2 linked regions of the Stieleria sp. JC731 genome follow. The protein of the gene in region 2 interacts with the protein of the main gene of each other region in a pairwise test. Links are inferred from orthologs where the notes say so. Each region holds a gene or a part of one and is shown on either strand. Other genes may lie near its edges.

Evidence for each region. The genes of interacting proteins can lie anywhere in the genome.
Region 1: the proteins of LOC67_RS06640 (region 2) and glmS interact in binary tests that used the Escherichia coli proteins (3 or more experiments, as listed by UniProt). The link is inferred for Stieleria sp. JC731 from one-to-one orthologs.

What each region holds. Positions count from the first base shown.
Region 1 is NZ_JAJKFQ010000011.1:1,173,103-1,177,428, forward strand. Bases 1,401-4,326 are described here. They hold glmS (glutamine--fructose-6-phosphate transaminase (isomerizing)), read right to left. Parts: upstream 3,829-4,326; coding sequence 1,972-3,828; downstream 1,401-1,971. Other genes in these bases: LOC67_RS21225 (hypothetical protein), read right to left, coding at 1,633-1,833; LOC67_RS21235 (hypothetical protein), read right to left, coding at 4,274-4,326. In the rest of the region: hypothetical protein, read left to right, coding at 83-886. UniProt on the Escherichia coli protein: Catalyzes the first step in hexosamine metabolism, converting fructose-6P into glucosamine-6P using glutamine as a nitrogen source.
Region 2 is NZ_JAJKFQ010000002.1:212,710-218,495, forward strand. Bases 1,539-4,522 are described here. They hold LOC67_RS06640 (phosphatase PAP2/dual specificity phosphatase family protein), read right to left. Parts: upstream 3,708-4,522; coding sequence 2,370-3,707; downstream 1,539-2,369. Other genes in these bases: LOC67_RS06630 (bifunctional alpha/beta hydrolase/class I SAM-dependent methyltransferase), read right to left, coding at 1,539-1,693; LOC67_RS06635 (CDP-alcohol phosphatidyltransferase family protein), read right to left, coding at 1,715-2,326; LOC67_RS06645 (phosphatidate cytidylyltransferase), read left to right, coding at 3,876-4,522. Outside these bases: more of bifunctional alpha/beta hydrolase/class I SAM-dependent methyltransferase, read right to left, coding at 1-1,538; more of phosphatidate cytidylyltransferase, read left to right, coding at 4,523-4,853; lysophospholipid acyltransferase family protein, read left to right, coding at 4,865-5,515; IRE (iron responsive element), read right to left, coding at 5,615-5,786.

The DNA.
Region 1 (4,326 bases), on a different replicon or contig from region 2:
TTCTTTACTTATCCGCTTCTTCTCTTCTCTTTTGCATTTGAACTTCTCGCCCGCTCGCACAGGGAAAAAGGATCTACTAGCAATGTCTCGACGTTTGCTCTCTTTGGCAGCTCTTGCCGCGGTTATCGGTTCGACGACCGCAACGGTGAACCAGTCTGTGTTCGCCCAAAACCAGTCAGTCCTCGCTGAAACCTACGGACGCGGAGTGCATGCTTACTACGCTGGCGACTATGCCGACGCTTTCGACCAGCTCACAGCCGCGATCGATGGCGGATCGCGAGATCCTCGCGTCTATTACTTCCGCGGAATCGTCGCACACCTACAAGGCCGTCCGGAGCAAGCCGAAGGCGATTGGAAAGAAGGTGCTAAACTGGAAGCCGCGTACGGTGGCGGGTATTACGTCGGTCGCTCGCTATCTCGGTTCCAAGGCTCGGCCCGCTTGAAGCTTGAGCAAATTCGTCAGACTGCTCGTTTGGAAGCAATGGCGAATGCTTCGAACCGATCTGACATTCGTATGAAGGAGCTGAACGCAGCCGCTCCTTCACCGGTTCAGCAAGCACCGGCCACTCGACCCGCTCCTGCACCCGCCGCACCAGTCAATCCGACCGTCGATAACCCCTTCGCAGACGACGTCGCGCAAGGTGCTCCGAAAGTCGAAGATAACGACATGCTGAAAGATGTTGTCGGAGATCCCTTCGCAAACGAAGAACCCGTCGGCGGCGCAGCCGCTGCTGGTGGAGCGGCACCAGCTGCATCGGATGATCCATTCGGTGGATCGGCCCCCGCAGGTGGCGACCCGTTTGGCGGCGGAGATGCTGGTGGAAGCCCGTTCGGAGGTGGAGCCGGTGATAGCGACCCATTCGGTGGCGATCCGTTTGGCAACTAGTGTCGCTGTTAGCAGTTCGCTGCTTCTGAATTAACTTACAAAAAAAGCCAAGGCAAAACGCCTTGGCTTTTTTTGTGGTGTGATGGCAGAGTCGGGTGATCAGGCACCGGAACCAGATCACCCGACTCGAAAGCCATTACATCAAGTGAGCTTAGTGCATGACTTCGCATCACTTTCAGCTGCCCGAGTCGCAATTCCCCGTTACGACTCAAGCGATCATCCCTGAAGAAAGTGCGTATCCTTACTTTCCTCCCTTGGCCTAGCACAGTTAGCAAGCAGTGTGCCAATGAGGGTTTTGGACTTTCAGTTCGATGGCGGTAAACAGACTAATGGGGGCGAACGCTGACACTACGGCGGAATTTGGCGCTGGTGTCGGCACTTCAGCGATCGAAAAAAACAACGACGCTGACCAGAAGTTCAGCACATCTGGACCGTTGGCTAGCTCCGTTGCTAATAATCGAGGCAACGCCAGAATTCATCGCTCAACAATCGTGCATCTCTTGAGCGGACCTGCTTTCCGGCAAATTCACGCAATGCGCGTGCTCTGTCCCTGGATGTGCTCTGTCCCTGGATGTGCTCTGTCCCTGGATGTGCTCTGTCCCTGGATGTGCTCTGTCCCTGGATGTGCTCTGTCCCTGGATGTGCTCTGTCCCTGGATGTGCTCTGTCCCTGGAGATTTGCTATTAAAAAAACGCCGTGATTTGTCACGGCGTTTGCTGGCAATTTTTCGATGCGGACGCGGAAGCTTAGATTCTCGCCTGCGACTGGTTCGACGACAAATCTTCAGCGTCTGGGACGATCTTGGTCACGTTGACTTTCGTGCGACGCAATTCTTCAATCTCCGATGCCATGTCGGATATCAAATTGGCGATCTCAGTGCCGGCGGCTTCGCCGATATTGTTCATCAATGCCTTTCGTGAATTAAACGTCAATCCGTGTCGATTCATTGCTTCTTCCGAATGTCTGGACAAATATGCAGATGGTGTCGCCCCGCAGTCCCGTAGAAGTAAAGCGTAGTTTCCCTCACGCTCTCCGCAACGGCTTTTCAAGCAAAAAAGCCGGCTGCATACAAATCGTCGGAACGGTTATTCGACGGTGACACTCTTGGCTAAGTTCCTCGGTTTATCAACGTCGCAGCCACGAAGCAATGCGATGTGATAAGAAAGCAGCTGCAGCGGTACAACCGTCACGATCGGCTGGATCAATGAAGGGACGTCCGGGATGTGAATGACGTCGTCCGCGACCGCATCGATATGTGGATCATCTTTGCTAGCCACCGCGATGATCGGGCCGCCACGCGCCTTAACCTCTTCCATGTTTGCCAAAACTTTGTCGTATGTCGTTCCCTGAGGCACGATGAAGACGCTTGGCGTATTTTCGTCGACCAATGCGATTGGGCCATGCTTCATTTCAGCCGCAGGGTAGCCTTCGGCGTGAACGTAGCTGATTTCCTTCAGCTTCAATGCGCCTTCAAGTGCCGTCGGGAAATTCAATTGACGTCCCAAGTACAGAATGTTGGTCGCGTTCTGGTACTTCTCAGCGACCCTCTTAACCTGCTCGTTGCATGACAAGGCTTCCTGAACCGCACCTGGGGCCTTCATCAAATCAGAAATGATGTTGGTCCCGGCTTCATAGCTGAGGTGGCGAATCCGACCAAAGTACAGCGCAAGCATCGCCAGAACACAGCACTGGCTGGTGTATGCCTTGGTGCTCGCGACACCGATTTCGGGCCCCGCATGCAGGTAAACGCCGCCGTCGGCGGCCTGCGCGATCGAGCTGCCAACGACATTGCAAATGGCCAGTGTGCGGTGTCCTTTACGCTTGGTCTCACGCAAAGCTGCAAGCGTATCGGCGGTTTCACCACTTTGCGTCAACCCAAACACAAGCGTGTTGTTTTCGATCGGCGGGTTCCGGTACCGAAGCTCACTCGCGTACTCAACACTGACGGGAATCCGAGCGAGTTCTTCGATCAAATACTCACCCACTAGCGCCGAGTGCCAGCTCGTTCCGCAGCCGGTCAAGATGATCCTTTCGACGCTTCGCAGCTGCTGAGGCGTCAGGTTCAATCCGCCAAATACAGCGGTCGCGTTTTCTTCATCAAGTCGCCCACGCATCGCATTTCGTAGCGACTCGGGCTGCTCATAGATTTCCTTGAGCATGTAATGGTCATAGCCTTGCAGGCTGACTTCTTCTTCGACGGCTTCGAGTGGCTGAATCTGCACACTGACTTTGCCTTGGTCGCGGTGCAAAACGGTGAAGCCTTCCGGTGTCAGGATGGCCAACTGGTGATCCGCCATGTACACGATTCGGTCGGTGCATCCAGCCAACGGTGACGAATCGCTTGCGACGAAGTATTCGCCGTGGCCGACGCCGAGAACCAACGGACTGCCAAAGCGGGCCGCGATCAGAAGTTCTGGTTGATCTCGGAACGCAACCACCAAACCGTATGTACCACGCAGCTGCGCGATCGCCCACTGAACCGCTTGCGCGAATCGAAGCGAAGGTTGATCTGGAGTTTCCTTGGTGACCTTCAGCCCCTCGGCGACCAAATGCGCGACCACTTCGCTGTCGGTTGCCGAAGAAAACTCATAGCCCTTTTCGATCAATTCGTTTTTCAGGACTTGGAAGTTCTCGATCACACCGTTGTGGACAAGGATGACTTCGCCATCACCACCAACGTGTGGGTGCGCGTTTTCTTCTGTTGCGGGACCATGAGTTGCCCAGCGCGTGTGCCCGATCCCAAGCTTCCCATCGACGGGGTTTGGTCCTAGGCGTCCGGCCAACGCATCGATGCGTCCGACGCTGCGAGTGACATGGAACTGCTGATCGCACGTAATCGCGATTCCGGCGCTGTCATAGCCGCGATATTCCAGCCGACGAAGGCCATTAATAAGAAAGTCGCCAGCATTATTGGCTCCGACGTAACCAACGATTCCACACATGGATCAGGGCTCACCTTGTGAGGGGGAGGGATTCACTACACCAGTCGATTTATAAGCGTAGCTCACTACGAAAGATATGCCGGAAAAGTAATCCGTTCCGGTCAGGACGGTTGTCAGGTCCGTCACCAGTGCTTCGTGCCAACTCGATTTTAGGATTAGCCGCATGGCGTTAGCCACGGTTTCAGTGCAATAACCGGGGCTAACGCCCGTCGGCTGATGACCCGAACCCGTATTCTCATATGAATCGAAGCACTAGCGCCGGTTCATTCTCGATAGCCCGAAAAGTTTCGCAATCCAAGATGCGAACTTTGGTTCGCAGACCCGCATAAGGTCGATGCACCGGCGTCGGCGGCTTCCCTACCGCCGGTCAGCGGGTGTTTGATCGCCGTAGATGACGATGAAGAATGCTTGGACGAGAATCCAAAATCTGGTTTGAATGTATCCGCTACGCGGCTTTGCGGACCGCACCCGTGCTTGGGATGCAGGATGTTGACCAGA
Region 2 (5,786 bases):
GTGGGTGCCAAGGCTGGTCGGTATAGATCAGCCACCCACCATCGCAAAGCACACTCGCGATTCCTGCCAAAGACTTTTCGATTGGTTGGTTGTCCGGGAACAATTCATAAAGCCCAGAGACGATCACGATCTGAACCGGTTTATCGCCGGCCGCCTTCCTAATTGAGTCGGCATCGAAAGCGTCACTCTGTTTGAATTCGACGCGATCACCGATGCCTAGCGACTTGGAAATTTGCATTCCCTCTTCCAACCCACCAGCATCGCGATCACAGAGCGTTGCGGTGATTTGGGTATCAGAGTTTCGCTTGATCGTTTCCTGAACGTATCGTCCAGGTCCGGCCGCGATATCCAGGATACGAACTTCACCGAATTCTTGAGTTGCTTGGGCGATAGTTTGATCCAGCAGTTGCTCTAGATGAACTTTTCGTTGTCGGATGCCTTTCCAACCAACGGCATCCAGATAACCGCGATCGATCATTCGACCAACGGACGAAATCCCTTCGGCCTTGTCGCGATAAACATGGTCGAGCGACTGACCGCTGTCGAATCCACTTTTCCAACCGATGCGAACACCACGGCTAAGTCGACCGGCCGTATTCAACATTAAGCGCTGCAGCGAATACCAAGCCGACGACGCTATCGACTGCGACTCTTTCAGCTTGCGATACTTTCTTTCGGACGGGATAGCCAATTGCTGACTGCTCGCGGGGATCTTTGGCCCCACGAATTGTCGCTTAAGAAATGCGGACGTTTGCTTGATAACTTGGGCACGATCGCGTTCCCAGAATGTGCTGTGATAAAACCCCTTCAGCTCAACAAGTTGTTTGTCAGAAGACGACAACCCCGCAAAGAATTGTTTCTGCGCATCGTTTCGCACAACATAGTCTTTGTCCGAAACGAACATCAATGTTGGTGTTGTGATCGCTGAAGCATCATCCATCAATCTGGTTGAGCTATCGTACAAGTCCAACAATACGTTGACAGCGATTTGAGGTGAGATCAACGGATCGCTTGCGTAACGCCTGGCTTGATCATGGTCGTGAGTCAACATTTTGGGCTTAACGTAGCTGCTGATAAAGCTTTGGGGCCGAACCTTGTGAAGCAATCGCAACCCCGGAATCGCTAGCGGCACATAAAGCTTGATGCGCAAGGCAGGAGTCGCCAGCACCATTGCTCGCACCGGTCGGGCATAGTCGTGAATCCAAGCCGCCGCCAAAACCGCACCAACGCTTTGACCGACGACACCCATTTCCGAAATTGGCAAACCAAACTTTGTCGAAAGATGGCAAGCGAATTCGTCGGCATCTTGAACCATCCGCGCGAAGCTTTCGGCAGCACCACGTGCCCCCTGTGTCCGTCCATGACCGCGAGCATCCCAGGCGAAAAACCAACAGTCATCGAGCTCACTTGTTTCGACAAACTCCTGCCATCTTTCGGAATGCTCGTGCCCACGGTGAAACAACAAAACCGATCGTTGGCTTTCGCTGGCAGGTCGCCAATAGCGATAAAAGATGATTTGCCCGTCACTTGCAACAAATGAATCCTCGACTGATCTTCGTTCCTTGCAACTGGACTTTGGAGCTTCAGCGATTGAGCGGCTACGGTGCAGGGCACTTGCCGCGATCGGTGCTGACTCGCACCGTTCTTCGGGCTGTTGCTCGGAAACATTTTGGCGAAGGGTGATTGTCGTCACGGCGAAGGCTTTGGTTTGAGTTTAAATCGCGGTCTGCAATTGAAGAGCCTTCCGGCAGCGATTCCAAACGGAGATTACTGACAAAAAGATCAGACAAACCAGATAGCCGCTTGCAACCGATGCATTGATCCATCCGGCTGCCAATAGGGTTGAAAGTAGGCCAACCCAAAAGGCGCGGTCACTCTTTCCCATCGGGCCGTCATAGCGACGTTCTCCACCAACTTGAATCGCGGTCATTCCTGCAAATTCAACAATGACCGCTAGGACCACAAACAGCACCAGCAACCAAACCGAAAGCTGTGAAACCAATGCGAGTGGCAAGTACAAACAAACGTCGCTCACAATGTCCCCGAGTTCATTCAGGATGGCTCCCAAGTTGCTCTTCTGGTTGAACTCCCTTGCCAACATACCGTCGATCGCGTTAAGCCCCATGCGAATTAGCAAGACCACCGGCATCATCGCCAAGGCCCACCAGGACATCGGGAACAGTACGACCAAAAGCCCTTGGCAAACCGAGATCAAGACGGCAAAAAGAGTGACCTGATTCGCCGTCACGCCTTGGCTGGCGAGGAACCTCACGACAGGTCGAAGGACCGATTGAAACTTTGGCTTTAAGTCGTAAACGCTGGGCATGATTTAATCTCGGGTGAACTGTTTGACGGCGACCGGACGGCAACTAAGCCGTCGCGACGGTTCCGAACTGCAAGCAACGTATTTCAGGTCGAACAACAATATCCGGACGAGATAGCCGGATCCGATCGAAAGCCGCTTCGGCTGACCGACATCGCCCGGTTTTGACAAGCCAAGCAGCGACGATCGCGGCGCTACGCGAATAACCGGCCTTGCAATGGATCAGAACCCCACGATGCCGATTGGCTTCGATAAACCTTACCGCAATTTCGATTTGGCTCTCTGTTGGCGCGGTCAGATCAAGAATTGGCAATTCAAGACGCTCAAGTTCCAGCAACTGAGAATTTTCGTTGAACGCGACACAAACATCGACCACCGCACCAATTGCGTTCTGTTCGATTTGGCGTTCTTCACATGCTGTTGGCAAGCGACCAATCCACACGTTGTCGACGACATGATCAGCGACATTTGATCGTCTTGCGTAGTACTTCCAAGAAAGCCATTGTCCTGCGAGCACCGGTCCCATCAATATCCTGGCTGGCCATGAAATCCTGCCATTCTTGCGGCGGTAGATCGAATCGCCCAACTTGAGATAGCCGAGTGCAGTGATGCCACAAGCCACGCCTGGCCAAAGCGTCAGCCAACCACAGCTCGGAATCCAAGCCATAGGTGCGATCAGTAGCAAACTGGCAGCTCCATAGATCGAAGCGATCCCGAAGTCCGGTGTGGCTTTTCGCTTCCATCCCAATCCATCGAAGACATACATCACCACCACCGCCAGAACGAAACCACCAACGACGTCAATAAAGTGATGCTGGTACAGCAGCAAAGTTGATAGGCCGATTAAACAGAACCAAAGATTCATCAACACCCTGGAAAGGCCACGGCAGTGCCTTCCGAAGTGAACCGCCAAAACGGTCCGCAGCGCAATGTGCATCGATGGGCAAAGGTTGAACGGCTTATCCATCGCCGTAAACCAGGTGTAGATCGAACCGAAGAAGCCGCTTGGCTGCGGCCGCTCGACAGCCAGTTCAAGCGGGTAGACCAAGAAGCAAACGGCAGCGACGATCACAATCGCTGATAGTCGCTGGCCCAAGACACGTAGTTCAGAACGAGTGGAACATACAAAGGGCGCGATCACGAAAAACAGATCGATGGACATGTATGGAATGATCATCGCGGGAACAAATGGGATCGCTTTCTCCCATTCGTAGTACCAGGTTCCAACGTCTTGTCGGTAAGAAGTCAAAAACGCGGCCCCACCATAGAACATCAGAAACAAAGCCGATGTGACGGCAGCCACCATGACGGATTCCGGCCATGTCGGCTTGGCATTTGGTGACCGGCTTGCGTCTTTGTCGCGAATTGGCGAGATGGGGTTCATGCGATGTCCCGAGTGCGCGTGTGTGTTTCCACACAAGAGCCTGCTTGTCAGGATTTGTGCGCAGCATGGCGTATCGATAGCGCAGCGGCGGGCTCTTGGGTATCTATCGCTGAGGCGTCCACCATCCGGCGGCACGCCCCCACCAGAATCAACTATCTTGGTAGGTCTATGGAACACCTAGCAATCGAAGTCCGTTACACCCTTTTGGGCATTGCCGTCGCCCTCGGCGCTGCAACCGTGTTGGTCTTGGTCGCAAGATGGTTGTTCAACAAGGATCAAGATGGCGAGCTAACTAGCCGTATCAAAACGTGGTGGGTCATCGTCGGCTTGTTCGTTGCAGCGATCGTCCCCGCAGCAAACTCAGCAGTTTGGCTCTTCGCATTTGTCAGCTTTTTGGCGTTGAAAGAGTTCTTGTCGATGACGCCGACACGTCGGGCAGATCGGCGGGTATTGTTCTACGCCTATGCCACGATTCCGCTTCAGTACTACTTTGCGGCAGTGAACTGGTACGGCATGTTCATCGTGTTCATTCCGGTCATCATGTTCATCGCTTTGCCAGCCCGAATGATCACGATCGGCCGTACCGAAGGATTTCTGAAAGCTGCGGGCACCCTACATTGGGGTTTGATGTTGACAGTTTTCAGCCTGTCGCACGCTGCGATCCTGCTGACCTTTGATCCGACGCTATCCGATTCGGTTCGGCTTATTGGTAGCTACCCTTCCGAAGTCGGCAAACGCCATCCCGGGCCAGGGCTTCTATTGCTGCTGGTGTTGATGACAGAACTGAACGACATCTTTCAGTTCTGTTGGGGTAAATCCTGCGGCGGCCGAAAAGTCGCCCCCACGGTCAGTCCAGGAAAAACCTATGCCGGACTGATCGGTGGCGCTGCAACAACGATCCTCGTCTCCATCATCCTTGGCCCCAAGTTGACGCTGATGGATTGGAAATGCTCTGGCATCGCAGGAGTCATCATTGCGTTTGCGGGCTTCTTTGGTGACCTTTGCATGTCGTCTCTAAAACGCGATCTGAAAATCAAAGACTTCGGCGCGACTCTTCCTGGCCATGGTGGCGTTTTAGACCGAGTTGACTCGCTGATATTCACCGCGCCACTGTTCTTCCACTTCGTCTATTACTTCTACGGCTGAGCCTGTACCGAATGAACCACAAATTGCGATGGCTATTTTTCGCGATCGTCATTCGGCCGTTGATGATCGTCATTCTCGGAACAAACCTAAAGCATCCCGAGCGAATTCCTGGTGATGGTCCGGCAATCATCGTTGCCAACCACAATAGCCATTTGGACGTCTTTGCTCTAATGCACGTGCTCGGCTTGTCGCGTCTCAAGAAGGTCCGACCGGTGGCCGCAGCGGACTACTTTTTAAGCCGACCGCTACGCAGTTGGTTCGCCAGGAAGATCGTCGGAATCATCCCCATTGACCGCAACCAAGTCGGGCGAAGCCCCGACGGTCGGCATCCTCTACAAGACATCTCGGATTCACTGGCCAATGACGAGATCGTCTTACTGTTTCCCGAAGGCACCCGAGGTGAACCTGAACTGCTAAAAGAGCTACAGACCGGCGTCGCACACTTGGCGCGACGTCACCCCGAGGTCCCCATCATTCCGGTTTTCATGCGTGGACTGGGCAAAGCCCTACCGAAAGGAGAGGCGATCTTGGTGCCGTTTCTCTGTGACATCGTTTTTGGCAGCCCACTCCCGTCTGGACTTTCCAAACGCGATTTCATGTGCCAACTGAACGATTCAATCGATTCCCTATCGGCCGAACTCGGTGGTGGCCAATGGGATTAATACTGTCCCCTGGAAATGCGTTCAAGACATAGAGAAAGGCACGAGGTTTTATCCCCGTGCCTTTCATGATTTCCAATTTAGCGAAGTCGCTTCAGTCGATCAGTTCGATTCGACCTCTTCGGACTCCTCATCGGCCCCTGGATCAGATTCGGTCGCTGGTTGTTCTTCCGCGGCAGTATCTTCAGATTCAGCGGCGTCTTCGGCCATCTCTTCAGTCGTAGATTCCGCACCGCCCGATTGATCACCGCCCTCTGCGGAGTCACTTACTTCG